Regions from separate parts of the Anabaena sp. CCY 9402-a genome, predicted to be linked through region 1. Evidence: predicted binding sites of a transcription regulator. Region 1 holds the regulator's gene; each other region holds the start of a gene.

The links. Region 1 encodes NtcA, which controls nitrogen genes in cyanobacteria. Its sites were predicted from a motif close to TNTGTANNNNNNNNTACANA; they were not measured.
Region 2: rpe (ribulose-phosphate 3-epimerase) is a predicted target of NtcA. The motif match lies at 2,423-2,442, and genes of this name have one in related genera.
Region 3: ACM0OR_RS00015 (cell division protein SepF) is a predicted target of NtcA. The motif match lies at 6,698-6,717, and genes of this name have one in related genera.
Region 4: ACM0OR_RS17230 (DUF2605 domain-containing protein) is a predicted target of NtcA. The motif match lies at 2,553-2,572, and genes of this name have one in related genera.

The regions. Positions count from the first base shown of each region.
Region 1 covers NZ_CAWUDL010000066.1:6,050-14,405, reverse strand. Annotated here, with positions in the region: gene fabI (enoyl-ACP reductase FabI) at 122-898, opposite strand; gene ntcA (global nitrogen regulator NtcA) at 1,419-2,090, shown strand; gene ACM0OR_RS21185 (DUF3084 domain-containing protein) at 2,263-3,729, shown strand; gene ACM0OR_RS21180 (pre-16S rRNA-processing nuclease YqgF) at 3,742-4,188, shown strand; gene ACM0OR_RS21175 (DUF3146 family protein) at 4,199-4,462, opposite strand; gene ACM0OR_RS21170 (polyribonucleotide nucleotidyltransferase) at 4,825-6,981, opposite strand; gene ACM0OR_RS21165 (DEAD/DEAH box helicase) at 7,903-8,356, shown strand, end outside.
Region 2 covers NZ_CAWUDL010000052.1:21-8,376, forward strand. Annotated here, with positions in the region: gene ACM0OR_RS18575 (S8 family serine peptidase) at 699-2,294, opposite strand; gene rpe (ribulose-phosphate 3-epimerase) at 2,469-3,176, shown strand; gene ACM0OR_RS18585 (CHAT domain-containing protein) at 3,364-5,913, opposite strand; gene ACM0OR_RS18590 (DUF1822 family protein) at 6,021-7,202, opposite strand; gene ACM0OR_RS18595 (sigma-70 family RNA polymerase sigma factor) at 7,207-8,356, opposite strand, start outside.
Region 3 covers NZ_CAWUDL010000001.1:123-8,478, reverse strand. Annotated here, with positions in the region: gene ACM0OR_RS00040 (ion channel) at 1-370, opposite strand, end outside; gene ACM0OR_RS00035 (MFS transporter) at 594-1,778, shown strand; gene ACM0OR_RS00030 (hypothetical protein) at 1,728-1,958, opposite strand; gene ACM0OR_RS00025 (RNA helicase) at 2,265-4,952, opposite strand; gene proC (pyrroline-5-carboxylate reductase) at 5,093-5,908, opposite strand; gene ACM0OR_RS00015 (cell division protein SepF) at 5,994-6,590, opposite strand; gene ACM0OR_RS00010 (YggS family pyridoxal phosphate-dependent enzyme) at 7,047-7,715, opposite strand; gene pipX (transcriptional coactivator PipX) at 7,712-7,990, opposite strand.
Region 4 covers NZ_CAWUDL010000045.1:22,661-31,016, reverse strand. Annotated here, with positions in the region: gene ACM0OR_RS17240 (Uma2 family endonuclease) at 1-192, opposite strand, end outside; gene thrS (threonine--tRNA ligase) at 520-2,364, opposite strand; gene ACM0OR_RS17230 (DUF2605 domain-containing protein) at 2,671-2,988, shown strand; gene ACM0OR_RS17225 (DUF2973 domain-containing protein) at 3,240-3,560, shown strand; gene ACM0OR_RS17220 (glycogen debranching N-terminal domain-containing protein) at 3,653-5,941, opposite strand; gene ACM0OR_RS17215 (DICT sensory domain-containing protein) at 6,780-8,356, shown strand, end outside.

The sequences.
Region 1 (8,356 bases):
GTTATTCACTGCGTGACGCTAGCGCGTAGCTTGCTTTGCTACGCAACGCTACCGCGAACTCCAGAGGAGTACAATTTTGAATTTTGAATTTTGAATTTATATCCCCCTTTCCCAAATCGTATTACATTCCCATGATTTCGTATCCTGAATCCACGTACAGGACTTGTCCTGTGATACCGCTAGATAAATCGCTAGCCAAGAAAGCAGCCGTGTTACCTACTTCTGTTTGGGTGACAGTACGACGCAAAGGAGCGACGGCTTCGACATGGTGAATCATATCTAAGATGCCACCAACAGCACTAGATGCTAAGGTGCGGATAGGCCCCGCAGAGATGGCATTAACGCGAATATTTTGAGGGCCGAGTTCAGATGCTAAATAACGCACACTAGCTTCTAATCCTGCCTTAGCCACACCCATAACGTTGTAGTTAGGAATTGCCCTCACGCCACCCAAATATGTCAGGGTAATGATACTTCCCCCCTCTGTCATTAATGGTTTGGCTGCACCACTTAACTGCACAAGTGAATAGGTACTAATGTCTAAAGCTGTAGCAAAGCCAGAACGAGAAGTTTGGCTAAAATCTCCAGTTAAATCATCTTTGTTAGCAAAGGCCAAACAATGAATCAGAATATCTAGTCGTCCCCACTTGTCGCGGATTGTCTCAAAGGTAGATTGAATCTGTTCGTCGTTTTGGACATTACAGGGAACAAATAAACTGGGGTTGAGAGGTTCTACTAGTTCAGCAACTTTCTTCTCCATTTTGCCCCTTTCATCTGGTAGATAGGTAATGCCGAGATTCGCTCCTGCCGCGTGTAGTTGTTGGGCAATCCCCCAAGCAATAGAGCGGTTATTGGCAATACCCGTTACCAGAGCGTTTTTTCCATTCAGATTCAGCATAGAAACCCTTGATGTAAGCGATTTATGAAAATAGAGGCTAGGGACTGGTGACTGGTGGCTGGGGACTAGTGACTGGGGATAAGGAACTGCGGATTAGGTATTGTTTTCTTTTACCTTTTACCTCTTGCCTCCTGCACCCTGCCTCCTGACTCCTGCCTTCATGAGCATACTAGAATCTGAGGCACGTTTGTATTTGTTTTATACATGATGGGCAAAAATAATAATTAGTAAATGTGTTTTTTTGATTTAAAATACATATTATTCCTTAAGAAATTCTCAAGATTACTTAAGTTTTTAGAGAAAAAACCTGATGGTTATAGCAAGCAGAAGTATCTATCAAGAACTGCTAGCTAAAAATAGCAGAAATTAGGTATCATTATAAACAAATAACTATGAAGTTATAGGTTTAAGTATAGTAAAGTACAGCAAGGTTAACGGTGCTTTATTGATTTTTCAGGTGTATTCTTAGGTAATTAGTTTTCACTTTTTTGTTATTCCGGCATTGGGTAGGGGAAGGGAGATGATCGTGACACAAGATAAGGCCCTAGCAAATGTTTTTCGCCAGATGGCAACTGGAGCTTTTCCACCAGTTGTCGAAACGTTTGAACGAAATAAAACGATCTTTTTTCCTGGCGATCCTGCCGAACGAGTTTATTTTCTTTTGAAAGGCGCAGTCAAGCTTTCCAGGGTGTATGAGGCAGGAGAAGAAATTACAGTTGCACTATTGCGGGAAAATAGCGTTTTTGGCGTTCTGTCTTTATTGACAGGCAATAAATCTGATCGGTTTTACCATGCGGTGGCATTTACCCCAGTAGAATTGCTGTCTGCACCAATTGAACAAGTAGAGCAAGCACTCAAGGAAAATCCTGAATTATCAATGTTGATGCTGCGGGGTTTATCTTCGCGGATTTTGCAAACAGAGATGATGATTGAAACCTTAGCGCACCGAGACATGGGTTCGAGGTTGATTAGTTTTTTACTGATTCTCTGTCGTGATTTTGGCATTCCTTGTGCAGATGGGATCACAATTGATTTGAAGTTATCTCATCAAGCGATCGCAGAAGCAATTGGTTCGACGCGCGTGACAGTTACCAGATTATTAGGGGATCTGCGTGAGAAAAAGATGATTTCGATTCACAAAAAGAAGATTACTGTGCATAAACCTGTGACTCTCAGCAGACAGTTCACATAAAATCCATTGGGGTCAGGGGCGGTGGAGCGTGTTATATTTCTTTAGATAACACTCAATAGTTGGCATTAAATCTAAAATCTTGAGTAATTTCAGCTATTGCCGACCCCCCCATCCTCCCCAGACAATGACTGAAAGTAGTAGGCTGTATCTGGAAACATTTCGGTAGCTGAAGATGACAACCGGCTACATCCTCATCGCAGCAATTTTAATTTTGGGAGGCGTAATTGCCACTGTTGGCGATCGCATCGGCACAAGAGTTGGCAAAGCACGCCTCTCTCTCTTTAAGCTTCGCCCCAAAAACACAGCTGTAGTGGTAACGATTTTTAGTGGTGTACTGACAGCCGCCACAACCCTAGCTATTCTGTTTTTGGCTGATGAAGGCTTACGGAAAGGGGTATTTGAGTTAGAAGATATTCAAAAAGACCTCCGACAAAAACGAGAACAACTCAAAGTTGCTGAAGATCAAAAAAGTCAGGTAGAGGCTGAACGCAACCAAGCCAATCAGGAATTAGAAACCACCAAAAAAGAAAAATTTACAGCGCAGCAAGATTTAGCTCAAACCCAAACTAAACTCCAGCGCACCCAAAACCAGTATCAAAAAGCTATAGCTGAACTCCAAAGTGTTTACAATCAAAGGAAAGCACTACAGATAGCTGTTACCAAACTAGAGACAGAACGGAGACGGCTGTATATTGAAGCCCAAAAAGCAATTGCCCAACGCGATCGCGAAATAGCTAACCGTCAACAAGCCATAGAACAACGCGATCGGGAACTGAGTAACCGTCAACAAGCTATAGAACAACGCGATCGCGAACTGGCTAACCGTCAACAAGCGATAGAACAACGCGATCAAAAAATTGCCCAACTAGATAAACTCATCCAAAATCGCAATTTAGAAATTACCCAAAGAGAACAGGTAATTGCCAAACGGGAATCTCTACTCAAAGAATTGGAAAGACAACAGGATTATCTAGAACAGGAAGTGGCGAGACTGGAAAAATATTACCAGTCATATCGTGACTTACGCTTGGGTAAATTGGCTTTAGTTCGGGGTCAAGTTATTGCGGCGGCTGTAGTGCGTGTTAACCAAACGACTACTGCCCAACAAGTAATTGTGCAACTACTGCAAGAAGCCAATCGCAATGCTAGCATCGAATTAGCTGAACCTGGAACTGCTGCTAATACACAACTGCTGCGTGTAACTCCAGATAGAGTTGAGCAGCTGATCAAACAAATTAACGATGGTCGAGAATACGTAGTGAGAATTTTCTCAGCTGGCAATTATGTGAGGGGGGAACAGCAGATAGAATTTTTCGCCGATACAGCTAGAAATGTCTTAGTATTTTCTGAAGGTGAGGTATTGGCGACAACTACCGCCGATGCTAAAACTATGACCTCATACCAATTAAGGCAAAGATTAGATTTATTAATTTCAGCATCTCAATTTCGTGCTAGAAATTCGGGTATTGTCGAAGGTGTACAAATTGATGGTACGTTTATTCGCTTTGTTGCTCTATTGAGACAATTCGGGCAACCCATAGAAATTAAAGCAGTAGCAGCAGAAGACACTTACACGGCTGGGCCTTTGAGAGTAAAACTAGTAGCAATTCAAAACGGCAAAGTTGTTTTAAGTACTTAATAAAAATTTATTATGACTTTTAGTGAATTTTCCCCAACACAACCAGTCATTTTAGGGTTTGATCCCGGTAAAGATAAATGTGGTGTAGCCATGATGGGATTAGATCGGCAATTGCATTATCATCAAGTTGTGCTTTCTCGTGAGGCGATCGCTACCATTAATAACCTACGTCAAAGGTTTCCCGTTTCCTTGCTGGTAATGGGTAATCAAACCACAGCCAAACACTGGAAACAGCAATTGCAACAAGAATTAGTCGAACCATTAAATATTGTGTTAGTAGATGAGCGTTATAGTACCTTAGAAGCACGCGATCGCTATTGGCAGATGTACCCCCCTAAAGGACTCACAAAGCTACTACCCCAGGGAATGCGCCAGCCTCCACGCCCTATAGATGACATTGTGGCTATTCTCTTAATTGAAAGATATTTAAGCCGCCTCACTGAATCAGTTAACAGTTAATCTGAAATTTTTACAACTTTGCGCGAATCGTAAACGCATAGTCTCCGCCTGGTTCTAGCTGATAATCTTGTTGTTCCAAGAACCTTCCCAGAGGTTCTTTGATTAAAGCCCGACCCTGAGAAGGCTTCACGGAAAGTTCTCCCTGGCGAAAATTCCATTGGAAATGCCACTCAAAATCCCCTGCACTCACTTCACCTTCTAGGAAGCCGTGTTGCCAGGATTGGCGGGTAATTTTGACATGGGCGGTAGTTTCTGGCAAACGTTTAGCACTCACAATGCTTGGTGTTAAGTATGGAACAAAAGCTAACTATTTAGGCTATCTTTTATTTACCAAACTTCGCTGCGATCGACAAACTGGCAACATGAGTATTTTTGCTTAATATAGCTATATATATCTTGAAAATTGAAAATATAAACGTTTAAGAATAATCCAGTTTTCACTAATAATAGGGATTTCATCAGTTTTAGTGTTTCTTCCGTTGTTAGCTACTGAATTAATGAATCATCCTAAAATTTTAAATTTAAAGCCGCGACTTCAGTCGTCCGGCTTCTCTTTACATAAGTGATAAAAATTTACGGCGATGCCTACCTAAAAGGCATCGCGGATTTTAGATAGAATCTAAAATCCCAATCGAATTAACGATTCACCGCCGCAGCTTCCCGTGCCGCAGCTGCCTGATCGGGGTGGATACCCAAGCGTGTGAGGTTAATCCGTCCCTTATTGTCAATTTCGCGTACCTTGACAACGACTTCATCGCCTACAGCTACTTCATCCTCAACCTTGCCCACACGATAATCAGCCAGTTGGGAAATATGGATCATTCCTTCCTTACCGGGGAGAAATTCCACAAAAGCACCTATTGGTATAATCCGAGTCACGCGTCCAGCATAGACATCGCCTTCATTCAACTTGCGGGTCATGCCTTGAACGATATTACGCGCTCTCTTGGCTTTATTCTCATCTACCGCAGAAATAGTAACTGTGCCATCATCTTCGATGTCAATTTTCGCACCAGTTTCTTCGGTGATACCCTTGATTGTTTTACCACCAGGGCCAATGACTAGACCAATCATGTCTGGATCAATCTTAATCGTCAACAGACGCGGCGCATAAGGTGAAGTTTCAGGGCGCGGTTGGTCAATGGCTTGCAACATTTTATCGAGAATGTGCAACCTGGCGGCTTTGGCTTGGTTGATGGCTTGGGCAATAACTTCCATAGGCAAACCAGATATTTTCATATCCATTTGCAAGGCGGTAATTCCTGTATCTGTGCCGGCGACTTTAAAGTCCATGTCTCCCAAGAAGTCTTCAATGCCTTGAATGTCTGTCAGGACTCGGACTTCATCTCCTTCTTTGATCAAACCCATAGCCGCACCACTGACTGGTTTGAGAATAGGTACACCAGCATCCATTAAGGCCAGAGTAGAACCGCACACAGAACCCATTGAGGTAGAACCGTTAGAAGATAACACCTCTGAAACGATACGAATCACGTAGGGGAATTGTTCTTTCGGTGGTAGTACAGGTAAAATGGCTCGTTCTGCCAATGCACCGTGACCGATTTCTCGTCTACCTGGGGCGCGTAAAGGTTTGGTTTCTCCCACTGAGAACGGCGGGAAATTGTAATGATGCAGGTAGCGTTTGGATTGGTCTGTTTGCAAGTCATCGTTGAGGTTTTGAGCATCTCCGGGAGTACCGAGGGTACAAGCGGATAATACCTGGGTTAGTCCTCGGTTAAATAGCCCGCTACCGTGGACGCGCTTGGGTAAGACATCCACTTGACAAGACACAGGACGGACTTCATCGAGTTTGCGTCCATCAACACGCACGTTATCTTCGACGATTTGACGGCGCATGAAGTGCTTAGTGATGTCTTTAAAAGTGTTCCCCAAGGCTTTGCTATTGGCAGTAGCAGCAAGGCGGATTGGGTCGTCTTCTGAGAGTGCGGCGATCGCTGTGGCAATATTGTCTTTAACGGCATCCAACGCGGTATCGCGTTCGGGTTTAGCCAAATGAAATTGAGCCAGAATTTTCTTAATTTCGTCGCTAGCGCGATCGCGGATATAATTTGCCAGAGTTTGATCTACCTCTGGTTTTGCTTCTTGGACAATTTCTAAACCCATTTCTGCTACTAAATCTTGCTGCGCCTTGATTAAATCGCGCACAGCTTCGTAGCCAAAATCAATCGCTTCAATAATATCTCGCTCTGGCAATTGATTAGCACCTGCTTCCACCATGATTATGCCATGTGGTGAACCAGCTACAATCAAATCTAAATCTCCAGCTTCGATTTCTGCATAGGTGGGGTTGATGATAAAGTCATCACCTACTAAGCCTACTCGTACTGCTGCCATTGGCCCGTTAAAGGGAATTTGGGCAATCAGAGTTGCGATCGAAGCACCTGTCACCGCCAATACGTCCGGTGGTACTAGCTCATCCATTGACATTGTAAATGCCACAACTTGCAAGTCATCCCGCAACCATGAAGGGAACAAAGGACGCAAGGGACGGTCAATTAAACGACTGGTGAGAGTGGCTTTTTCTGGTGGACGACCTTCCCGGCGCATGATCCCACCAGGTATTCTCCCAGCTGCGTATAGTCTTTCTTCGTAATCTACTGTTAGGGGAAGGAAATCAATGCCCTCTCTGGCTGTTGATCGCGTAGCTGTTACTAAAACAACTGTATCCCCTGATTCTATCAACACAGACCCACCAGCTTGCGGTGCTAGTAGGCCTACTTTCAGTCGAATATCCCTTCCATCGAAGGATATTGACTTCTCAAATTCTGCCATTCAGCTTTTTTTCCTTCTCTTTCTTTATTCTCTCACTGTGGCAATCCTAACATTTATGCCCTATGGCTGACTTCTGTTACATACAAAGAGCAACAAGTTCCTCAACGCCAAGCACGATACACACTCAGCGCATCCACCATCTGTTCATCAGCTAGTTTTGCCACTTGTTGAGTGCTTACAATGATATCAAGGGATTGCGGATTAGATACTGGGGACTGGGAATTTTAGATTTTACGGAAAGTTCTGTAGGCGGGTTTCCCAACCTAGGAACGCCACTTACTACAAGCCGGGAAACCCCGAAGTTGCTCCACTTGGGCAAAGCCCTTGTCGCAGCCTCTCGTAGAGAAGACCGCACTTCTCTTCGTCCAACGCAGTGGCTCAAATTTTCAAGACGGATTTTAGATTTTGGATTGAATAATTGCAAATCCACTCATTGAAAGGCTGGGGACTGGGTACTAGTACAGCACGGCGTAAATTAACTCACTATCTAAAATCCTTGAAAAGCTTAGAAATCAGCGTGATTCATGGGTAATTTAGACTTTTGGCTTTTGCGTGATTGTACTATCTTTCCTATTTCCTAATACAGAGTGGCGAAAATCACGCTACCATCTAAAAAATAGCTAAATCAATAGACCTCTTGCATAAATGCTTAAGCTGTCATGTTGAGCAAAGCGAAACATCTCAAAGATTCTACATTTCATTCAGAATTACACATCTCATTTTCCGACTTTTGCAAGAGGTCTAATATTTTGACTATGAAAAATTTTAATTGATATATCAATATTATTTACTTTTATAAAGTTATAAGTATTTTACAATATTTAAATTTCATGACCATAAAGATATCAAAACAAATATAGTTCTCATTAAACAAGCAATACTTAATAATTTTATTTTGATTAAAGTCTGAGTAGTTAACAAATGGCAATTTTACACGGTAGTTGGTTATTAAAAGGTCAGGAAAACTATTTATTTATTTGGGGTGAGACTTGGCGATCGCCACGAGTTAATGTGAACTTGAGTGAATTAGCCCTAAATCCCTTGGCGATGACAGCAGTTGAGTTAGGTGAGTGGTTGTCTGCTGAAAATATGAGCATTGCAGACTTTATCACTCAGCTAGAAAAAAAGCCATCTACTAAAGCCACAAGTTCTAAAAAGATAAATTTACCGATTCATTCTCAAAAAGTTAATCTACCAACTTATATTTTAGAAATAACTACAGAAGAGACAGTATTGATGTCTCCCTTACATTCTGGTGCGTTGGCATCTGAGATGGACTCTCAAAAATACTTACAACCTTGGCGAATCGAAGGTTTTTGTCTCAACCCGATACAGGCTATCAAATTTCTCACTTCTTTACCCTTAAATATTGTCA
Region 2 (8,356 bases), on a different contig from region 1:
TATCGCTCCTTAATATTTAGATGCGTTCGCCCTGCGTTTAATAGGCATCGCAGACCAATTTTGTAATTATTTTCCGTCAAGAATAGCTCTCAAAAGACACATTCAGGGCATCATAGAGGAAGTGCAAATTTTTCGGCAGGGCTTATCCCGGATTTCTCACCAATTATTGCAACCTCAGTCCAGAGTCCGTAGGGGCGGGTTGATTGAAATATTCGTAAATAATTCGAGCATATCTGTGAACCCGCCCCTACAGTTTGTGAGAAATGCGGGTTATCTGAATATGGAATATCTAATCTTATTCATGTCTGTAATTATCTTAAAATTGATTTAACAGAAGCACAACAAGAGATACTACAATATTGCATTAAAGAGATTACATGAACCCGATAAATAGGGAAATATTATAGTGTTTTTCTTTCGAGTAAGGTACAAGAAATCCAGTCCTCATCCCCTCCCAACTTACGAGGCTACGGTGTACACACAAGTCTAATAACCTAGTCCTACAAAGTTTTGATCCCCCCTAACCCCCCTTAAAAAAGGGGGGAACTAGAATCAAAGTTCCCCTTTTTAAAGGGGATTTAGGGGGATCAAACCACATTTTGCAACCAGCACAAAGATGTGCATACACCGTAGGTTTACGAGGAGGGGATTTACATAAATCAAAAAAAATAATTAAAGAATAGCCATTAAATCATTATTCATTTACTAGAAACAGTCCACCATGCCAAACTATAGGCTTGAATTGGTTCGTTGACTTGCTGACGGAACTGCACACGGATTTTGTAGTTACCAGTAGCAGGAACGGGGCAAAAAATGTGTTCTACACTATCAACGTCACTCATTGAAGAACAAATTGTGCCAGCATCGGGATTTTTATTATCAGCTTTGACGAGATAGAGGTCTAAATTATTCAAACTGCGATCGCTAAATTTCTCTCCTAAATCATACATTTGGTTTTTGTTGGTATCTTGGAGTTCCACCAAACGATCCCAACTCAAAGTAATAGAGACAAAACTTCCCTGATTTAAGGGTTTTGCTAGGGTATAGTCAACAGATTTACTAGCATCTACTTGTCGATAATCCCACCCAACAGCCGGGATAGTAGCAGTCGGTAGCCATTGACCGGCACTAAATTGCTGATAAGCGCGAAAAACATTTAAATGACCCGTTCCCATTTGAGAATCCAAAGGAATTTTTGGGTTTTTATAAGCATCAGAACCTAGCCAATCTTGGTTTTGTTTATCAATCAGCGTCCGCGTCATCCCCAACAGTAAACCATCACCCTTATCTTGGATTTTCTCTGCGGAATTAAGTAACACAGCTTTCATCACTTGATGACGGCGACTATCAACACTCCAATTTGGTTGTTTGGTGCGTAGTTGTCTGTCGCCAAATTCTTGGAGTAAAGCCACCGTAGCGGTGACATGAGGTGCAGCAAAGCTTGTACCTGTAACCTTATTTAATTTGCCATCGGGATTAAGCAAAGGAATATTACTACCTGGTGCAACTATACCTATAGAGCGTCGCCCATCCAAATTAAATTCCTTGCCAGCCAATCGACCACTAACCCCTTGATTCAAACCCGCCAGATTAGAAACATCGACTTTATTAAAAATACCCCCACGACGGGATGAAAAAGCCACGTTTAATCCGTTAAAATTGTCTGTAGGGATGGGAATACCACCTTTACCCTGATTGCCTGCGATCGCGTACAAAACATCATGAACACGACTAGACCAGTCAACACATAACGTTAACAAAGCTTTGCCATCTAAAGTAGCATCTGGTCGGGGGTCGCGGTTGAGAGGTTCACCAAAGCTAAAGTTAATGGCACGAACATCACCAGTATTTTGCAAAGCTATATGTTGAGCTGATAAACACTCTTCCGGTTGACCCGTATTTCTTGTAGAACCGACAGCAGAAGAATAGAGTCTCGCTTGCGGCGCAACTCCAGGTAAACCTTTATCTCGACTGACCATAACCCCAGCTACATTATAAGCATGGGGGTCAACGCTGTTATTAGACTTAGCTGGCGCATTGCGTAAAAAAACCCCCGCCAAGGATAAAGAGCGATTTTTAGACACCGCCTTATCCCAGCCAAACATACCCGGACGACCAATTTCCACCTGACCGATCGCAATTTTCCGCCCCAGCAAATTATAAGGAGGTTGATGTAGCTTCAAAACATCAATACCATTAGTTCCTAAAGAACTTGGTAAAGCTGAAGCCAACACCGGCAAACTCAAACAAGAAGCACCTAAACCCCAAATTATCCAGCTTAATTTTTTATTCATAGTTAATAGTCAATAGTTATTAGTCATTAATTTGTCTATCTTGTATTCTTCCCTATCCCCTGTCCCCTGTCCCCTGTCACCTATTCCCTATCCCCAATCCTAAAAATTCTCAATATTTTGTTACCTATTTTGTTACAATACTTACAGACGAGGACGCTTAAGAACCCACTAGCCATGACCCAAAACCAATCTCAAAAACCCATTGTTATTTCTCCATCTATCCTATCAGCCGACTTCAGTCGTTTAGGTGACGAGATTCGCGCTGTAGATGCAGCTGGAGCTGATTGGATTCATGTTGATGTAATGGACGGTCGATTTGTACCTAATATTACGATAGGCCCTCTGGTAGTGGAGGCGATTCGTCCGGTTACAAATAAGCCTCTGGATGTCCACTTGATGATTGTCGAACCCGAAAAGTATGTAGAAGGCTTTGCCAAAGCGGGTGCTGATATTATTTCTGTACATTGCGAGCATAATGCTTCCCCACATCTACACCGCACTCTCGGACAAATCAAAGAACTCGGTAAGCAAGCTGGGGTCGTACTTAACCCTGGTACTCCTTTAGAACTGATTGAATATGTTCTGGAACTGTGCGACCTCATACTAATTATGAGCGTTAACCCCGGTTTTGGTGGTCAAAGCTTCATTCCTGGGGTAGTGCCAAAAATCCGCAAACTACGTCAAATGTGTGATGAGCGCGGTTTAGACCCTTGGATTGAAGTAGACGGTGGACTTAAAGCTAATAATACTTGGCAAGTGTTAGAAGCTGGCGCAAATGCGATCGTGGCTGGTTCTGCTGTATTTAACGCCAAAGATTATGCTGAGGCTATTACTAATATTCGCAACAGCAAACGTCCTACACCAGAATTGGCGAAAGTTTAAGGTTCGTAGTAAGGACTTTAGTCCTCAGAAAAATCAGGACTAAAGTCCTCTCTAAGAGACGCTACGCGAATACGACAAACTTGCTTATCCCTCAATTCAAATTTGATGACCTAGTAGTTTGCATTAATTGAAAAAGCATAAACAGTGTTAGGGTAGGAAATTTCCTACCCTAATTTTTTGTTGTTGCTTACAACCAGTTACCAACTAATACATAAGCAGCCCAATAAGCAGGGCGACTATAATTAGGATACTTTGTTAATAATTTTACTTGAGCGCGACGCAAGGCTTCTGCTTTAGTCACTTTACTATTGACTAATTCATTGTAAAATTCACCAATTAAGATGGCAGTAGATTGATCATCGATGTGCCACAGTGAAGCGACTGTGCTACGTGCGCCTGCTTTTATAGCTGCACCTGCCAAGCCTAATGTAGCACGATTGTCACCGGTGGCAGTCTGACAGGCACTCAAAACTAATAATTCTATGATTTGTGTATTAGTGTCACTCTGAGAGCGGAGTAAGTTATCGAACTGTAAAACATTGATAGAACCATCATTGGCTAGAATAAAAGTATCTTCCGGGCGAGAACTAAATTGTCCGTGAGTCGCCAAATGTAAGACATTAAACGGCACAGTATTGACATTTTTTTCTAGAGTGCTGCTGGTAAAGTCTTTATCTAGTAGTTTTTTGGTAGATGCTCCTGTTTGAGCAATGAGGTCAAATTCTAACTTGATTCCTGGTAAGGGTGGGAATGAGGAATACTCCGGCGGTGGTTGCACTAAACCCGCAGCCAGTACACTCACAGGTTTTTCAGCCAGAGCTTTGGGCGTTAATAGCTGAAGTCCTAAACTGAGAGCAACAGCGTATTTTTCTACTAAATATTTCTCACCGTCGTAAAGCGCAGTTAGGGGAATATTTTTTAATGCTCCGTCTAGTACAAATACCAGTGTATTAACTTGATTTGTGGTTAAATCAGATTCTATAGGTTTAATTAACCAGTTATAGACTTCTTGGGAAAGGGTTTGTACTTCCGCAGTTCTATCCGGTTCTAAAATATATTCCCGTAGTTCTGCTAAGGTGCGTTCTACTGCAACCTGAGATTTGTTAACTGTATAGTGACGCAGTGGTTGCTGAGGTATTTTCACAATTACTTGCAGTTGTTCTGGCAGAATAATTGGATAGAGTATGGCAGTGTTGGGATTTTCCTTGTCTACTACTTGATCTAACAGTACCCTCTGCCCTTGTAAACAAGCTTCTCTAAAAAAGTTATCCAGTTCTGCTAACTGTAACGCTTCTATGCGTGTTCTAGCTTTATCTAAGGTTTTAAGATCGGGTTTTTCGCCAGAATTTTGCAACAGTAACGCCACCGACTCACGATAAACTGGCTCTACATTGTCTCGGAAATTAAACTGGATATCTTGATTAACTGCTACTAAATCAATACGCAGCGACTCCAATGTTTCTATAGTTGCGTCGTAAGCTGCGATCGCTCCGGTAAAATTACCTTGGGCTTTTAATAGTCTACCCATCTGCCATTGCCAAAGATAAGCGATTTCCGGCGCGTTGCTGGTTTGCGCTAAAATCAAAGCCTTTTGTGTCAGGCTAATAGCCTCAGCAAATTGTTGCGTTTTCTCATACAAACTACCCAGATTACCTAAAGCATAAGCTTCGGCGCGGATATCGTTCAGATTCCTGGCTTGTTGTACAGCCGTAGCCAAGAGTTGAGCGATTTGGGATTTGGGAGTATTTAAACTACCCAAACTGTGAGCAAAGTTAATACGGGCGTAAATTGATGAGCGCGAAGGTGGGAGTTGTACTAGCAGAGATTGAATTTCTGGAATTAACGTTTGTGTTGCGGTGAGTTGTTTTTCTTCAACTAGCAAATTGAGATGATTGAGTTTTGCTTTAACTTTTGTAAGGGGTGAAGGTGATATTTCAAATGTTTGTTGATAGAATGCAATCGCCTGGGTATTTTTTTGTTGAATCCGAGCGTTATTTCCTAAACTGAGCAAACTTAAAGCCATATTTTCAGGTGATTTTAGCCTTTGATAAATTGCTAAACTTTGTTCTAAAGCCAGGCGAGATTTTTCTAACTCTCCCACATTTTCTAAAGTATCACCGAGGGAAAGCAAAACTGCGGCTTTAGCCAAAGAATCACCTTGAGGCTCTAAAGTCTGATTTACCTGTTCTAGTTTTTCAATAGCTTGCTTATTAAAACCTTGAGTGCGTAATGCTTGAGCTTGATAAACTAGTGCCAAAGCAATACCGTTTTTATCTTCTAGCTTGGTATAAATATCTTCAGTTTGTTTCCAAGTAATAAGAGATGCTTCTGGCTTTCCTGTCAAGAGTTGTAAGCGTCCTTGAATATCTAGAGTTTGGGCAAAGACTGCTAAATTTTTATTACTTGTGCCTTGTAAATCTAAGCTTTTAGTAATAGTTAATTGCGCCTGTTGCCAATCACCAAGTTGTTGATAAGCAAGGGATAAATTACTCAAAGCTACAGCTTGTTTTAAAATATCTCCTTGCTGTTGATATGCTTGGACTTCTTGCTGTAAAGCTTTCACCGCTTCAGCAAATTTACCACTTGCATATAATTGTTGGCTTTCGACAACTTTTGATTGTGAATCCTGATTTATTATATTTTGGGAACTATTTGCGAAAACTGGACGCATTAGAACACATATAAATATAGTTAACACAACCAGCAAACAAAAATTCATGAATTTCTTTCTTACCATTCCCCACCACCTTCAGCCAAGAAAACATATTGATTCTTCTCTGTGTCTCTGAGGTTAAGATAGATTCTTGTAGACCATAAAGACACAGATAACTACTTACGCTGCAACTAAAAACGTAAAATTTCGCGCTCATATTCTGCTGGTAAAGGTATGACTTCCCAAACTAACCCTTCACCCGGTTCTAACATTACTTCTACAGACAATTCTTCTACAGGCGTTGTTGCTGTATCTTCATTGTTAGGAAATGGTTGCAAGTCTTCCGTCAGTAGCCAGAGTTTAAACCCTACAGGAATCATATTGTCTGGATTTGCACTGCGTAATTCAAAACGCCAAATTTGTTCTTCTGGATTACCTTTGGGGAAAACTCGTAACTCGTAAGTGTTACCAGATACTAATATTTGTCGAGATAAGCCGAGAATAGACTCTTGGCTTTCCCGACTCCGCATCCCTGAAGACAAGGCTAAAAACTGCCGCCGTTCCCAGCCAAATTGTTGAGCAAAATTTGTTACACCTTCTTGAAGCCATTGCTTGATGGATGTTGATTGGATAATTCCTTGACGCAATTCATACAAACGTTGTCGCCAACCGCCGTGTGCTATCAATGCTCCCCAAAGAGGAAAGGGAACTTCTAGGCGGGGAAATTTGATATCTGCATTACTTAATCTTTGCAGTAAATTTTCTGCTTGGGTTTGGGGTAAAGGTGCTAGAGGTGCAACCGGCGCACGCGTGATTTCTTCAGGAGATAATTGGCGAGTTACCCAAAGTACATTTAGGTCTGAGATGAGCTGATCAGATTCTAAACTGTAAGTGCGATCAGCTACGCTGGGCGAAACGCCATCGCCTGCATCATAAACCCCCAAAGTTTTCAGTTGTTGATGAGTTGTATAGCCCACAATTCTGATCCACTCTTCATCAGGATTTACCTGTACTGTTAAGTAATAATCAGCCACCCATTCGGGAATATCTACCCATTCTTGAGGTACGCGCAACTCATCCACATCCATCGCTAAGGTAGGAATTAACACCAAGCGAGAGTTATCAAAACTGATAGCAGTACCATTGACTACTTCCCAAATATTCGGTAAAGCAGCCATGTTGGGATGCACTCTAGCATGGGGTGTAATTTCTCTATGCAACCAGTCTAAAAACGTAGTTAAACAAACTTGATTGATCCAAGCACGTTGAAAACCACCAGACGTAGAGTAATTATGCTCTAGATTTGGTGATGTCTGAATCATTTCTAGAACCAAGTCATTATCAACAGCGAAACCCACAGCAGCATCAAACATAATCTCAAGAGGTTCTATAGTAATTGTTGAGCCATTCTTCCAGACTTTTACTTACGCCATCCACTACGACGGATGTAGGGGAGATATGCAAATGATTTTGACTCCACTGTGTTAGGGTTGTGAGTAATGAGCGTTTAATGCTAGTAAGACGGCGAGAAACTGAATATTGCTTAATTTCTAGCTGTTGGGCAATTTGTTGTTGAGTCAGCTTTTGCTCGTAATAAGTTTGGAGTAATTTTTGAGACTGAATATCCAAAGCTGCTACAGCATCTATTAAAACTTGGTTTAATTGTGCTTGTTGTGTTTGTCTAGTTTTGGCTTCTTCTTGGGCAATAATTTCTGTAAGTAAGGATGCTGGTAAATCTGCGGGTAATGTATCTAATAAATTACCTGATTCTTGCCCATGAATAGGAGCATCTACAGACACAAACTTGGGGTAAAGAAAGTTTCGTACAGATTTAGCGCAGGTACTCAACCATTTTTCCAAAGTTTCTGGAGTCATTTGGCTTAAGCTTTGTCTATTGTATAGCTGAGTAATTGCTTCCCATGTTGCAGTATCCGGTTTTCCCAACTGACGGATAGTTTGGCTATCACTGGTGTAGAGTTCCTTAAAACATTCCCAAGCTAAGACATAACTATTGATAATTTGACTGGTACAACCAGCATTCTCTAAAGCATTTAGCAAACGTCTCCGACTAATTTTATGCAATAAAGCCCAGTCAGTGCAGATATCTGCTTCCTTTCCTAAACGTAGTGAGTCTTTGAGAAAACGCTCAAAAGCATATTCTGCATAACTTTTTAAGCTTGTGCTGTATTCAGGATTAAAATTTTTGAGAATTTTATGAATGCAGGAAATAGCAATCTGAAAACAATCAGCAACCGAAAATTGACTGATAAAGTTTACAGCTATTTTTCTAGCAACCCAGAAGCATACCTCCTGCAAATAAGCGGAAATATGCCCCGCCGCTAGAGGACTGGATTCCATTTGCCAGATTTTGTACCAATAAAGCACCCAGAAATGATCAGATGTTTGTTGCGGGTATTTTTCTAAGCATTTTTTTATACTTCGCTGTAGTTTACTATCTATCGTCCAAAGGCTGAACCTATCTGCATCAAACTGCACAAAGGTCGAGAAGACTTCAATAATGCCCTGT
Region 3 (8,356 bases), on a different contig from region 1:
CTTCTATAGTGACAATAATATTGGCATAAGTTGTTTTGGGGTACATTGCACCATAACCAATGGATGCCAGAGTTTGCACGCTGAAGAAGAATACATCCAAAAAAGAGCCAGGTTGAGCGTTAGCAATGCAGTCTCCACCAGCCAAGTAAGCTAGGGCAAATAAAGCATTAATTAATACATAGAAAATACAAATTAGGATGAGGAAACCACTCCAAGGAATCGTGAGCAGCAGATGGTAAGGATCGCGCCAATAAGAATACCATGTACCCATACCAAGTATTTCAAATTGTCCATTGTGGATTTTAATGTGAATTCGCGGCAGCAGACGTTGTTTTTTTGGTTTAACAGGTTTTTTTATAGGAAATTTCATCGATAATATTCACAAAAGATACAAGTGATGATAATAGGCGGCGGTTAACGTTATAGGTGCGTGTGTAGAGACGTTGCAATGCAGCGTCTCTATAAGCGTTATTATTTCTGCAAATTATCTTATTTGAACCAGATTGCCAGTAATGATTTAGCTAGAACAGAAAAGCTGATATGTTTATTTCTAGTAGACTTGAACCGTAATAAATAGATAGTATGGATTGCGCATGAATAGAATTTTTTGGATTATTGCTTTAGTTGCATTTATTAACTCCCTGAGTTTTACAATTTTAATTCCTATTATCTATCTTTATGGCAGACAATTTGGACTGAGTGATTTCCACACTAGTTTACTATTTTCGATTTATGCGATCGCACAATTTTTGGCGACTCCCATTATTGGCAAACTCTCAGATCGCTTTGGGCGTAAGCCTTTATTGATTATTAGTTTAGCGGGAACGGTCATTGCTAATTTATTCGCTGGCACAGCTACAGCTGCAACAACTCTGTTTTTGGCACGTTTTTTAGATGGAATTACTGGAGGAAATAATGCCGTTGCTCAGGCGATGATTTCTGATGTGACTGAGCCTGAACGCCGCGCTCAAGGTTTTGGCATATATGGGGCTGCAATGGGTTTAGGTTTTGTCTTGGGGCCAGCCACCAGTTTAGCAGCACAGCAGATATCTTTAGGGGCAGCTTTTTTAGTTTCCGGTAGTGTGGCAATGATAGCTCTGATAGTTACCACATTTTTATTGCCAGAGACTATCAAAAGTAAAGATAAGCAAGCACACAACATCTTTGATTTAGGTTTAGATAATTTAATTAAAGGTTTGGCTATTCCTAAAGTTGGTATTTTGTTGATAATTAACTTCTTTATTGGTACAACTTTCACTCTATTTACTTTTGCTTTTCAACCTTACTTCCTAAATGTACTAAAACAAGATAACCAATCCTTAACATTAATGTTTCTCTTGTTTGGAGTATTAGGAGTGATCATGCAGACTTGGGGAGTGAAAATTCTTAGCAAATATTTTAATGAAACTAAAATATTACTCTTGAGTTTATGCGTGAGAAGTTTTTCATTTCTTTTAATGCCAGTTTTCCCTATAGTCAGTTATTTTGTGGTTGTTAGTATAGTTTTTTCCTTGTTTAATTCTTTAGTGCAACCCATGATTAACACTTTGATTTCACTAAATGCAAAACCAGAAGAACAAGGGACAGCTTTAGGATTAAATTCATCTTATTTAAGTATGTCTAATGGAGTAGGCCCTGTAATTGCTGGTATGTTGGTTAGTCAAGGTAATCCCCAGACCTATAGTTACCCTTTATATTTAGCTGGATTCCTCACATTTTTAGTCTTGCTATTTGCCATAGTTAATCGTCAAAGATATAAGGTTAATATCTCCATGTAAAGCACTTAACAGCACATTTAAACCCGCTTCTTTAGCAACCTGTTCAATTCCCTCTACTAGCTCACCAAAAAAAGGATCTGCGATGGAAGTGACAACTACTCCAACGGTATAGGTGCGTTGATTTTGTAAACTTTGAGCGATCGCATTAGGTACATAGTTCATCTCATGTGCATTAATCATAGCCGTTCTCAACAACGGTTTGACCCTATTAAATATGTCCTACTTCTGGTAACTCGTTGTTAAAGGACTAGTGCTGTGTCAAGTTAGTTTTGATGGTTTGTAGTAAGGACTTTAGTCCTGATTTTTCTAAGGACTAAAGTCCTTACTACAAACTTGCTTATCCATCAATTCAAACTTGATGAACTACTAGTCATCATTGCCGCAGTCATGATTGACAGACTCCGCAGACGTTCCAGACGCTAAGGGATGTGTGCTAAATAAACTACCTCTAGCTAGCTCCGCTTGAGCTAAAGGTAGTTCGTTTGATTATTCGACTACTTCATTAACAGGGAATCGATCAATGAGTTGCATAGCACGATAGGCGTTACGCTGTAAGGCATCTGGCAAATTGGGAACGTGGGGTATCTGCGATAATAAATCCAACGTCCGGCGTAAAATTCGCACCACGTCACCTTCATCTAAAGTGGTGTTTTCACACAATTCTACCCACTCAGTACCTAAAGCCCACTGTTCAACCAGGGCAATTAAGCCAATGTATCGATTCTCTAAACCTACTGGCAAGGTGACACCATGACGGTACTGCACCTTTAAAACAGCCCGCCGAATTTTTTGTAAACTCGACCAGGCTTCATCTATTTCTGGGGACAGGTTAAAGTTGACTCTGCTATCGGGACGGGGTGTTTCTGTAACTAAAGCCGCAATGACAGCAGCTAAATGCTGGGGATCTAAGTTATCCAATTCTCCACTAGCTAAGGTTAAACCTAACCACAGTTCATTTTCTCCCCGAATGGCGGCAGCGACTTGTCCCAGTCGCGTGGGAACGAGGTTGTCTAAGCAATCAAATTGCTGCAAAATCGTGATTAAATTGAGAAATTCTTCCCAATAACGTTGGGATTGTTGCGCTACTTGTCCCTGCAATTCTTGCAGTTCTTCTTCGATTTCAGCGTAGCGTTCCCGACGCTTGAAAACTTTGGCAATATTCCCAGATTGATAAAGGGGATGGGCTTCTAATTGAGCTTGTACCGCAGTCACCCGACTCAGTTGTTCTGCTACTTCCTGGGGGAGATGCAAAGATCCTTCGGGGTCAGGGATACTTTGAGCGATCGCAGCTGTTATTTCATCCCCACGGCATGATTGCCCTGGTTTGAAGGCTAACTCTTGGGGCGGGAAGATATCGGCTGCTACTTCCACGCGGGGCAATTCGGCATATAAATCTACCACATCTACCGTAGCCGCCACATACCAGCGATTATCTTTTCCGAGGCATACTAAGTAGCTAGACTCCCCAGATGTAGGAGATTGACCCACTAAAACGGCTGTTATAGGGGTAGATGTTTTAATATTCTTGCCCTTGAGGCTTAACAGTGTCCCAGAAACAGCAAAATCTAGGAGCATCTTAATTTGTTCTTGTCGCGCTTCCTGGGCTTGTTCTTCTAGAGTTTTCAATAACTGGCGTTCTACTTTATGACGTTGCCACAATTTTTCATAAATAGCCACTTCATTTTGACTGACTGAAGCAATTTGCTCCTGTAATGTCGCTAATTCGGTTTGTAGTTCTTCAATATATTCATAGTCTGGTCTTAAGTGTAATGTCGCCATGTACTGCCCGAAACTGCGTTCTATCAGTTCCTTAGTTTTCTCTAAGGTGTGGGTTTGTAGCAAGTTTAAAACCATGCCGTAGCTAGGGGTAAACTGACTAACTAACGGGTCTGGTTTAGAGGTGGCTAAATACGCTGCTTCTTTTGCTCCTTCAAAGGGAGTTTGGACTGTGACTACATAACCTTGTTTATCCATCCCCCGTCGGCCTGCCCTACCCGCCATTTGCAGAAATTCTGAAGCGTTCAATAGGCGGTGTCCGGTGTCGGTACGTTTGGAGAGGGTGGAAATCACTGTTGTCCTAGCGGGCATATTAATTCCGGCTGCTAGGGTTTCTGTGGCAAAGACAACTTTGATTAAACCTTGTTGGAATAACTCTTCTACCAACACCTTCCAAGCTGGTAAAATGCCGGCGTGGTGGGCAGCAATTCCCCGATATAAGGGGGCAATTTGTCCTGTTCGTCCGGCCTCGGGGTTGCGAGTTAAAAAGTCGTCGATTTGTCGCCGTAGCACCTGTGACTCATCATTATCTACCAGCCATAAATCACCAACCTCTGCTACTGCTTTGTCACATCCCCGGCGACTGAAAATAAAGTAAATCGCCGGCAGCATATCCCGTTCTTGTAAATGGTTCAGGGTATAGATCAGGCTGGGGGCTTCTGGTCTGCCATTTCTCCCTCTATCCCTATCCGCTTGTTTTCTTTTCCCTCTGTTGGCGAGACGGGGGTTAATTTTGGTATTGCTGTCATTTAGCAGGGGAAATAGTCCCTTGGGACTACAGTAATTAAATGCTAAGGGGACAGGGCGAAAATCGGAATAAATCAGGTCAGTAGGGCCATGAACACGATTTAGCCAGTCGGTGAGTTGGTCGCTATTGGCAACGGTAGCAGATAGGGCGACTAGTTGAACTTCACGGGGACAGTAGATAATTGATTCTTCCCAAACTGTACCTCGTTGGCGATCGTTCATGTAGTGGCATTCATCCAACACCACTGCTTCCACGTCCACCAAGGAAATACCAACTTGCCCAATTGGTGTGCCGTAGAGCATATTCCGAAAAATTTCGGTGGTCATCACCAAGATGGGTGCATCTCTGTTAATCGAGGCATCTCCCGTTAACAGACCCACCGAGTCAAAGCCAAATTTTTCGCGGAAGTCACGTAATTTTTGATTAGACAGTGCCTTTAAAGGAGTGGTGTAGAATACCCGCTTCCCTCGTGTTAGGGCGCGATAAATAGCGTATTCACCAACCAAAGTTTTGCCCGAACCTGTGGGCGCACACACGACAACAGATCGCCCCGCGTTCAGGGACGCGATCGCATCTTTTTGAAACTGATCTAGCTCAAAGGGAAATATCAACCCTAGGTCTAGTTCTGGAGACGGCGCGGGATAATTCACTCAATCACTTTTACAACCGGACTGTTTACTATATTAACGAGTCTTTTGTCAACTTCGTTAGTGAGAATAAGAATTGGGAATTGGGAATTGGGAAAAATTCTCTATTTTCTCCTACTCATCACTCAGCACTCAGCACTCACTCATTTTCCCAATTCTTGCGATCGCAATGCAGCTGCTTTGACTGCTTCAATTAAGGCGGAACGAAATCCTGCTTGTTCTAATTTAGCTACACCTGCAATTGTTGTCCCACCAGGGCTGGTAACACGGTCTTTTAGTTCGGCTGGGTGCATTCTGCTATCTTGCAATAATTTGCTTGTCCCCAGGACGGTTTGTAATGCTAGTTGATTGGCGATTGACCTCGGTAATCCGGCGGCGACTCCACCATCGGCGAGGGCTTCTACTAAGATGGCTACGTAAGCCGGGCCACTCCCAGATAACCCTGTGACTGCATCCATCAAGGATTCGCTCACTTCGACAACTTCCCCTACAGCCGAGAATATCTGCTGTGCTAACTTTTGGTGTTGGGGGTGGGTGTATGCACCTAAGCACATAGCTGTCATACCTGCACCAACAGTTGCAGGGGTGTTGGGCATGGCTCTAATAACTGGTAATTGTGGGAATGCTGCTTCTAGCTGACTTAAAGACACTCCCGCCAAAATGGAAATGACTAGGGGTGAGTGTCCTGAAACTAAAATCATTTCTGCTAATTCTTGAGCGATCGCACTAAATACCTGCGGTTTCACTGCCAAAAACACCACTTCTTGGGCTTGACTGAACACCAGACTATTATCTGTGGTGACACTCACATCATATTTCTGTTTTAAAAAAGCTTGGCGCACTAGCTGGGGTTCGCTGACTATGACTTCTGATGGGTGATAAATTTCTCGCGCAATAAGGCGGGATAACAGCGATTCTCCCATTACCCCACCACCAATCAAGCCAAATTTTATAGTCATTAGTCACTTAGTCATTGGTCATTTGTCGATAGTCAATAGTCAAAAACCTTTAACTTTTGACTATTGACTAATGACTAATCTAACCTTATTGTACCATTCTGTTAGGTTCATTGCCCCAAGCAGTTGGACTGGGGGTTGCAGGACGAGAGGGACGGGCTGGGGGTTGGGGTACTTCATGAATGACTCCACCTTGTGTGCTGACTTGCACGCAGCTGGGCGTAAACAAAAAGATACTTTCGCCAATGCGTTCTTGATGTCCATCTAATGCGTAAGTCCCACCAGCTACAAAATCAACTGCACGTTGTGCTTGATCTGGATCCATGATTGTCAGATTCAACACTACTGACTTACGCTCACGCAATGCTTGAATTGCCTGGGGCATTTCTTCAAATGTCCGAGGTTCTAGAACTAATACTTCAGAAATTCCGTTAATTGCTCCTGGCATACCAATCACATTCCCCATCGTCGATTTTGTTCCTGTTACTACCTCATCACCCATTGTAGTCACTGGTTCTCGCCAACGTCGATTAGGTGGGGTGGCTTCTGCTGGTGCTGGCTGAGGATTTTCTTGTTGATACAAATTTTGGTAGTTATCTGTATCTGCTTCTTCTTCGTAGTATTCGTATTCCACTTGTTCATTGAGACCTACAAAGTCTCGTAGTTTAGAAAATATATTATTCATTTAGTGACGCTCCTGCTGATAATTGTCTCTATTTATTCCGGTTCATCAAATGATGTAGCTAACGGTAAAGCTACAAAGGGCAGACAATCCCAATAATTTTATCGTTATTTGTAGCATCTACTACTGTTATTGGCAATGGGCTGACGTTGTACCAATTCACAATTCAAAATTAAGGGAGCTAGATATCACAAGTTCTTGAGTATGTATATCTGTCAGATTCTTTTTCAAATTGGTATTACATGGAACGTCTGTACATTAACCTAGATACAATAATTGAGTCAAGATTATATCCCAACACTGATCCGAAAGGAAGTTGACTTCAACACCTTTTTCTGATTTTTTATTTTCATTAAAAAAATATTTCATGTGTTTTATAGCACCAGTATGACTCTAGTCTAACCGTAGTTCATACTGGGCAACCAAAAACACGATCAAAAAATAATGGGGCTGTTCTACCTAAGTGCGCTTACCAAACAAGATAGTCCCTAATCTTACCATTGTTGCCCCAGCCTGTACTGCCAGTTGGTAGTCCCCTGACATACCCATCGATAACTCTTGCATTTTGATGTGATCCCAGTTTTGTTCAGAAATTTCTTTGGCTAACTGGTGAGTTTCATTAAACACATAAAGACTTTCAGTATCGTCTAGACCAAATGGCGGAATTGTCATTAAACCCTGAATTTGTAAATTTTTACACTGGTTGAGGGCAGGTAAATCGGCTAGTAGTTCCGGCACACTCCAACCCGACTTACTGGGATCAGGGAGGATTTTTACTTGTAGGCACACTTGGGGACTTGCGCCTAGCTGTTGTGCTACTTGATTTAAACGCTGTGCCAGCTGCAAACTATCTAAGGAGTGAATCCAGTCAAATTGTTCAAGGGCTTTTTTGGCTTTATTACTTTGCAAATGGCCAATAAAATGCCAAGTAATATCTGAGAACTCTTGTAACTGTTCTTGTTTGGTAGCAGCTTCTTGGATGCGATTTTCAGCAAAATCGCGGATACCAGCTGCATAGGCAACACGAATAACTTCAGTTGGCATTTGCTTGGTGACAGCAATTAACCTGACTGAAGCTGGAATAGATGCACGAATTTGAGTAATACGTTCGCTAATCGAACTAATCATTGGAAGGTGCGTTGGAAAACACTCTGAAGCTGATCGTACTCCTGTGACAGACCATTACGACGCAAAGTTCGCAAACGATTTTCCAACAACATTCGGGCTTCTGTACGCCCTATGGGTTGAAATTTCAGTGCTTTCATGTCGTTCACCACCAAAAAAAACAGGCGTTGGGCGTAGAGTGTAGTGAACAGATCCTGGGCATCATCAACCATGCAGATCCGATATAGCAAGCCCCAAGTGGGATGATTGATGTAAGTTTCTGCGCTTTCTGGATTCATCTAATAATCAAGTAGGAGAATAATATATTTTTTGGCAGTGAAGTACAAACATCCAGACGATAATATCTCCCTTTCGCCAGAATATTTGTAGAAATTCATTTGAGAATCAGCAAATTCTACCCTTTTATGAAGTTGATGACGACCTTGATATTTCTGATAGGTAGATGAAGCTAGTAAAACAAGACAAAAAGCAAAAGAGAACAGACTGAGTATGTGGGCTTTGGGATAACTTCTACAATGCGCTAACGATGGGATGCGCCCTTTGAACTCGTCCAGGGCAAAAGCCGACTCTGATACTGCTGTTTACTCTCACATCTCTCTATGTTGCCATAATTATCGCTCGTTAGAGCAAAATCTCCAACAGGG
Region 4 (8,356 bases), on a different contig from region 1:
CCCCTTTCCTTCAGCCCATGTAGACAATAATATAAATAACGCACCTGTTATAGAACTATGAAAAAATTTGGGTGACATTTCATCGTTTTTGAATTTAGGAACAGCTTCTCCGTCAATTAATTCATAGATAATGTCTGTTTCCGGAAGTGCGAGAAATTCTTTCAGGGTAAGTGGGGTTTTAAGTTTAATCATTGTTGGTTTTAAAGTTGTGGGTATTACCCAGTTAGCCTTACCGCCAAACTTTGTAAAAGAACAACCCATTCCAAATCAACAAAATGCTTACGCTGTATTCCTAACAGAATTTTGTAGCTTACTTTGCTACGCAACGCTACTGCGCTTTCTTCTCTAAGAGAGGCTGCACCCTAAGCGTAGCTATGCCGCAGGTTTTACGGAACACTGCGTGAACGCGCAGCGTATACGTAGGATGCACTCCGGAGGAGAATTTTGAATTTACGGCGGTGGCGGTACTAGTTTATTTGTTGGTGTGGAAAGGGCTGGTATTATCCAGGCTACTGATTGCTAGAAGTTTTCAAAATTGGCGATCGCTTCTTTCATTTTATCCACCACCTCATCCACAGGGATAGCTCCCAATTCTCCAGAAGCACGAGTACGAATACTTAAGGTGTTAGTTTCCACTTCCTTTGCACCTATGACTGACATTACAGGTATTTTATCTTTTTCAGCGTTGCGGATTAATTTACCCAAGCGATCGCCACTAGTATCAACTTCTGCACGAATACCCAACAGCCGCATCTTAGTAGCCACATCTTTGGTAAAGTCTAACTGTGCTTCACCAACAGGCAACAATCTAGCTTGCACTGGTGCTAACCACAAGGGGAAATCCCCCGCATACTCTTCAATCAAGATACCAATCAGGCGTTCCAGAGAACCAAACGGCGCACGGTGAATCATCACTGGACGTTTGCGAGTTCCATCTTCAGCAACATATTCCAAATCAAAGCGTTCTGGTAGGTTGTAATCTACCTGCACAGTTCCCAACTGCCATTCTCTTTCTAAGGCATCTTTGACGATAAAATCTAATTTCGGCCCATAGAAAGCAGCTTCACCTATACCTTCAAAATGATCCATCCCCAAGGTTTCGACTGCTCGACGAATGGCATTTTCGGCTTGATTCCAAGCTTCATCAGAACCGATATATTTATCACTATCTGGGTCACGGAAACTGAGTCTGGCTTTAAAGCTACCTAACTTTAAGGTCTTAATTACCGACAAGATCAAATCTACAACATTGAGAAATTCTTGGTCTAACTGTTCTGGCGTGACAAAGATATGAGCATCATCTTGAGTGAACCCGCGTACACGAGTTAAACCACCTAATTCTCCTGATTGCTCATAGCGGTAAACTGTACCAAATTCTGCCAGCCTAATTGGTAATTCCCGGTAAGAGCGCAACTCACTCTTATATATTTGGATGTGGAAGGGGCAATTCATGGCTTTGAGAACGAAGCCTTGCTCCTGTGCTGCCGCTTCCTCATTCTCTGCCATCATGGGGAATAGGTCATCTTTATATTTTTGCCAGTGTCCAGAAGTCTTAAATAAATCCACTCGGCCAATATGAGGTGTAACAACCTGTTGATAACCCCGCTTGAGTTGTTCTTGTTTCAGAAAGTCTTCTAAAATGCTGCGTAACAAAGTGCCTTTGGGTGTCCACAAGGGTAAACCCGGCCCTACTTGGTCAGAGAATATAAATAATCCTAGTTCTTTACCGAGTTTGCGGTGGTCACGTCGTATGGCTTCTTCCTTGCGCCGCTTATACTCAGCTAGCTGTTCGGGGGTTTCCCAAGCAGTAGCATAAATCCGTTGTAGTTGGGCTTTAGTTTCATCCCCACGCCAGTAAGCACCCGCAACACTTTCTAGTTCTATGGCTTTGGGGTTTAGTTCACTGGTATTTTCTACATGAGGCCCCGCACACAAATCCCACCACTCATTCCCCAGGTGGTAAATTGTGATTGGTTCTTCTTTAATATCTCCCAGGATTTCTAATTTGTAGGGTTCTTTGATTTCCTGAATTCTGCGTTCTGCTTCCTGGCGGCTGACTTCTTCCCGAACTACTGGCAGTTTACGGTTGATAATCTTCACCATCTCTTTTTGGATGGCTTTGAGATCCTTATCGCTAAATGCTTCTGGATTATCAAAGTCGTAATAAAAGCCATTTTCAATCCAGGGGCCGATTGTCACTTGCGCTTTGGGAAACAGCTTCTGCACTGCCATTGCCATCACATGGGAAGCAGTATGGCGAATCTTCTTTAATTTTTCTGATTCGCTGGTACGCGGTAAATACATTTTTTCAGGTTGTGCTGATGTGTTGGGAGCTTGATTAGGCGACATTGGCTGCTGAACCATTGGCGAGGTAATTGTAAATTTGACAATTACATTTGTGAAAAAGCTACCCAAATATAACACAAGGTTATCGCTCTACTGCGCTGGCGTTCCGCCCACCGTAGCTCATCGCCTACTCTGGGGTGAGAAACTCCCTAACTACTATTCTCTTCACTGAACTGTATTGACTTATGGAGGTGGAATACTACAGTTTTGTCACATACACTACTGATTTTTGAGAAATCTTTCTGAAGAAATAGCTTATAGTAATGTTAAGAATTGTAAAAGAAGTTAATATTAGTAAAGAAATTAGAAGTATATCTCTCATTTATGCGAAACTCGGAATTACCGGATACCCATATACTCAAAACTGTTTTAGAACCCTTGTTAGACGATTTTCAGTATTGGTTTGAGCGATCGCGTGACTTTCTGGAAAAGGAGCGGCTCTCATTTATGCACGAACAAGAGCAGTCTGATTTGCTAATACGGATTCAGCAAGCCCAGGAAGAACTAAAGACAGCAAAGATGCTGTTTAACGTCACCGAAGGACAAGTCGGGATTGATATGGCAACATTAACGCCCTGGCATCAATTGGTAACTGAGTGCTGGAGTGTAGTTAGACGCTTTCATTCTGAGCAAGCCACATAGATAGATATCTATGAAGGGATACAACTCGTAAAAATTGCCAAAAATCCTTAACATTGTTTTTATCAACAATTAATGTATCGTATGCTACGATAAGTTAAATAAATGTTGACAAATTAACCTACCTATAAATAGATGCGCTCAAGATGCATCAGATATCTTTCCTTGCCGATGAATCAAACTTTGGCGAGATGAACCGTTAAAATATGAAGTTTTAAAACTTTTTAAAATTTGCTGCCCTGGAGGAAAAATTGATGTTACACCTACTCTACATTCTCGCTTTTACTATTCTTGCGGTGATAGCTGTTGCTAACTTGATTCGTAATTTAATCATGTTCAGTTTTGATCGCGATCGCAATTACCCAGTCAGAAACTCACAAACTGGCAATCAAGGCGGCTTTGGTTATTTGGGATCTAAAAACAACTTCGTACCCCATCCAGAGTTATTAGATAGCACAGGCAATATGATCAAAGAGCCTTTATTGGTAATGCGTTCTATCAATGTTGAAGATGCGCGTCAACAACTAGATGCACTTTATGAATCTTCTCCAGGGCATAAAAGAGAGGTAGATTAAACAGGTAAATTTCCTACTATATAGTCAATATACTTCAAGTCTTAGTAGGTAGAGAGTAGTGATCAGCAAAATCATCACGCTCTACCTACTTTTTATGCTTCAATTACCACACGCAAATTGCCGCGTTTTCTAGCAACACGACAGGCGGTAGTGCTACCAGAACGCTCAAATTCCAAATCGAGGATAGTAGTACCGACTTGCAGATTGTGTAGTGACAGACGACTTATTGATTCTGGCAAAGCAGGGTCAATAATTCGCAGACAGTTATTAGGCGCATCAGGTACTAAATTAACAATCATTTGCAATAGCTGGAAAATGCTACCAGTAGCCCAAGCTTGGGGAGTACAAGCAACAGGATACTGTACAGGGGTGCGATCGCCATTACGTTCGTATCCGCAGAAAAGTTCGGGGGGACGTTGGTAAGGTTGCTGATTCGTCATGTCAAACAAAGCTTGAAATAGTTCCAAAGCTTGATCAATCAAACCCAGCGATCGCAGTCCTATCGAGATCAAAGCATTATCATGAGGCCAAATCGAGCCAATGTGATAACCCATTGGGTTATAAGCTGGGGACAAACTACTCAAAGTCCGGATACCCCAGCCATTAAACATATCGGGTGCGCGTAATCTTTCCGCCACACTGTACGCTTTTTCTGGTGTAAATATCCCCAAATGCAGACAATGACCAGGATTAGAAGTAATGCTATCAACGTGCTTACCATCGCCATCTAAAGCCAAAGCACAGAAATCTTGGTCTTCCATCCAAAAATCTTGATTAAAACGCATCTTGAGATTTTTAGCATCTTCTTGCCAGCGTTCTGCTAAGTCAAGTCGTTTCTTCGTTCTAGCAATATCTGCTAGACGGGTTTTGGCAGCATAAACATAAGCTTGTACCTCACTCAAGGCAATAGAACCATTGGCTAGTTCCCCCTTGCGGTCTACAATACAGTCACCAGAGTCTTTCCAACCTTGGTTCGTTAGTCCCCGTTTAGATTTGCGGTGGTAACTCAGATAACCAGTTGGTTGAAGATTACGATCAATCCAATCCATCGCTGCTAAGGCATTGGGCCAAAGTTGCTCTAAGGTTTCTAGATCATGAGTCCAAGCGTAGTATTCGGCATACAGCATCAACCATAGGGGAGTAGCATCCACTGTACCGTAATAGGGTGTGTGGGGAATTTCTTGACATCTTGCCATTTCCCCCAAGCGCAACTCATGCAGAATTTTACCTGGTTCTTCCTCCCGCCAATCGTCCTCCACTTTACCCTGGTAAGCTGCCAGTAACATCAAGGTTTCCTTGCCAATTTCGGGATTCAGCATCAGGGTTTGGGAAGCTGTAATCAGCGAATCTCGCCCAAACAGTGTGGAAAACCAAGGAACACCAGCCGAGACAGTCTTCTTTTCACCAAAAGACTGGCGGAGCAAATACATATCTTGTTCAGCACGTTCAATTAACCGATTCAAAATACTTTTATCGGTGCGAATACTGGTAATTTGTTGTACCCAGTGCTGTTCCTCCATCATCTCAGCTGCTTTAGCCTGTCCTAAAGTCACAGCTGCACTCACTGTAGAAGTAGAAGTGTTATTGGTGAGAAGATTCACCCGATAGCCTAGCTTTTGGGTAGAATGAGAAGCCATTTCTAACCGCCAAACCGCAGTGTATCCCTTGAAATAGTCTGGTTGGCGATGTTGGAATTGAATGCGGGATTCCATTATCAAACCATCTAGACCTTGATAAGCCAAGGCTAAAACATTTTCCTTTGCTGCTGAGGGCTGAGTTTGGGTATGGCTATCAGGGTGAAAAGCGGCTAAGTCTTCCGATATAGGTTCTACAAGGCGTAAAAGTTTCCCCCGCTTTTCTCTCTCATAACCCCGGACTTCAAATAAATCGACAAAATCGGCATCAAAGCTAATACTTAGTTCAAAACTGATACTGGTGGTGCTGTAATTGGCTACCTCAATTTCTTCAAATAAAGCACCATTCAGTACCATTTCCCGGCGAATACCGATACTATCAGCTGTCATACGGTCATCTATTTTGGGGTTAGTACACAAAATCGCCAGTGCAAAACCTTTTTCTGCCGTACCACTGAGGAGTACAGGCGATCGCCCATCAATTTGCAACTCCAGACGACTCAAAAAACGCGTATCACAGCAAAACAGCCCCATACTGGGATTACCACCATCATTGAGGGAACAGCCAGAAATGTTCCCCATTGTGTCTGTCACCAAGAATAGATCATCATCCTTAACCGTCAGAGTTGGCTGTGGTCTTTCACTTACCACACAAGGCCACTCTGGGATAGGTAATTGTTCGGCGGGGATAAAAGTTTTTCCATCCAATAAAACTTTTTCTGGGGTTGTCAGGGTATCCGGTGTCATTAGCCAAAATTCCGTGTACAGGTCTAAATTTTTGCGATCGTATCAGCATCAACAGGCAAACAGTCCTGTAGTCAATAGTCTAGAGCCAATAGTTAAAGAGCTTGGTAGTATTGACGATTGACTTTTGACTAATGACTAGTTAATCCAACATACATAACAAATCTTTACCAATGTATATTGTTTAAATCTGAAGTCAAGGCTGAAAAATTGTAATTTTCAGTTAGTTTCTGCCGAGACAGCTAATAGTATTCGGAATTGGTGTTAATACTTAACCAAGATACAACAATATCCAAATTTAGGCAGAACTTCCTCCAGAGCCTCATCTTTAAATCAGTGAACAGTGAGCATTTATCAGTGATTAAGGTGTATCGTGAGGGATTGTCTTCAACTTTCTGGGAAAGTAAGATTTTGTGTATATGAATAACTTTTAGCTAACAAACTTCCCAATAGCTTGATAGGAGAGGTGTTCGAGAATGTATATTGAGCTTAGTAGCCTCTTTTTTTTAAACATCACGATGCCAGCAAATGGATCAAGAAAACTTGGGTGAAGACCAAAGTAGCTGTGACGTGTCTATACCCTAAGACACATCAAGGCTAGAACGACAAAATATATTGCTGTTGTTGGTCTATTTCTAACGTTAGATTTTTAAATATGTAGAGAAGGCTACAAGCACTCCTGAAAGGTGGGAGTAAATTTACTGCCAATGCCTTGAGAGAAAGTGCTGTTCAAAATTATTTACATTTTGCACCTGTCTACTTAAATTGAGATTCAGCTGTAACTTGTAAAATGCAGCTGTGACGTGGATCTTGTTCAGATTGGGCTTTTTAAAAGATATTCATGAGCATTTCGACTTCCGTGCTGAGTGATCTGCTACAGTCCCTACCTTACCTGCGGCCCCAGCTATACTTTAAAGCTTCATTAACGGCCCTCTCCCACGCAATGGAAGATCAGGTGTTGGCTGCGACTTTAGACAAGCCTCTAATAATTGCTAGCTTTCAGAGAGAGAGATTCTATCGTCAAGAAGCTCATCGCTATCAGCGTTTGGCGCAGCGAAGTAACCAAATATACGTATTGTCTGCGCCGGAAACTGATTTTGCTAATAGCTCCGAATACTATGAAAAGGTAGCCTTTGAGCCAGATGATGCTTTAAGTCAAGAGTGGCATTTGGTAGTAATTGCTGATAACTATGCTACTTGCTTAGTTTGCCGTGAAAGCTTGGGGTCGATCGCTAAAAATCAGCAAGTCCCTGATTGGCTTCCTAGTTTGGATATGGATACGGGGCGGCGATTTGAAGGAATTTGGACATCAGAACGGGGAGTCAGTATTAAAGCCGCGCAGTTGCTATTAGACAGGATTGCGGTGTATAGACCAAACTTAGCGGGTAAAGTTGAGAAAGCGCGGCAAAGATTTGGCATAGGAGATAGCAAAGCTTACGTCTCCAATGTCATTAGTGAATATGCTTGTGACATCGACACAGACCCCTTTGTCCAACGTCTAGTTACCTACCTACAAGCTAGTCAGTACAAACTGCATAAAGCTTACCGTTCCATCGCTGCCCAAGCGAGGAAAGAACGCTTAGTCAACTCAATTAGTACAGCAATTCGGCGATCGCTAGACCCCCATCAGGTACTACAAATCGCTGCCCAAGAACTAGGGCAACACTTAGGGGCAAGTCGTTGTTTAATTTACCGCGCTCAAGCCTCGGATGCTCAAGCTGCTATCGAACATGAGTTTTTAATGCCTGGGGTGGTATCTATTGCTGGGCAAACCTGGGAGTTAAATAGTAATCCCCTATTTCAAGAAGTGGTAGATCATGGTGAGGGTGTCTGTGTCAGTGATACCTTGAATGATTCTCGTGTCACTAATTCAGTCACACTATCCTCAATCATCAAAAAATTTGCCGTGCGTTCGTGGTTGATCGAACCAGTATTGTTTCAAGGACGGCTATTAGGGATTGTGGAACTACATTATTGCTCTCTACCGCCGCACCAATGGCAACAAGGGGAACTGGATTTAGTAGAGGCGATCGCTACCCACATTGGATCTGCTTTAATTCAGGCTGAAGCCTACGCCAACTTAGAAGAACTCAATAAACAGCTAGAAGCATTAGATCGTACCCGCAGTAACCTGATAGCCATCACCGGCCACGAACTCCGCACCCCTTTATCTACCATTCAAGTGTGCCTTGAAAGTCTCGCTACTGAGCCAGATATGCCTCTGGAATTGCAGCAAGTCATGCTTAACACGGCTTTGGCTGACTCAGAACGGATGCGAAAACTAGTACAAGATTTCTTAACCCTTTCTAACCTAGAAAGCGGTCGCGTGGAATGGCATCCAGAATCCCTAAGTTTACAAGAATGTGTAGATTTATCACTCAGCCGTATTCGCACGCGTCCCACAGTCGAAAAACCCCC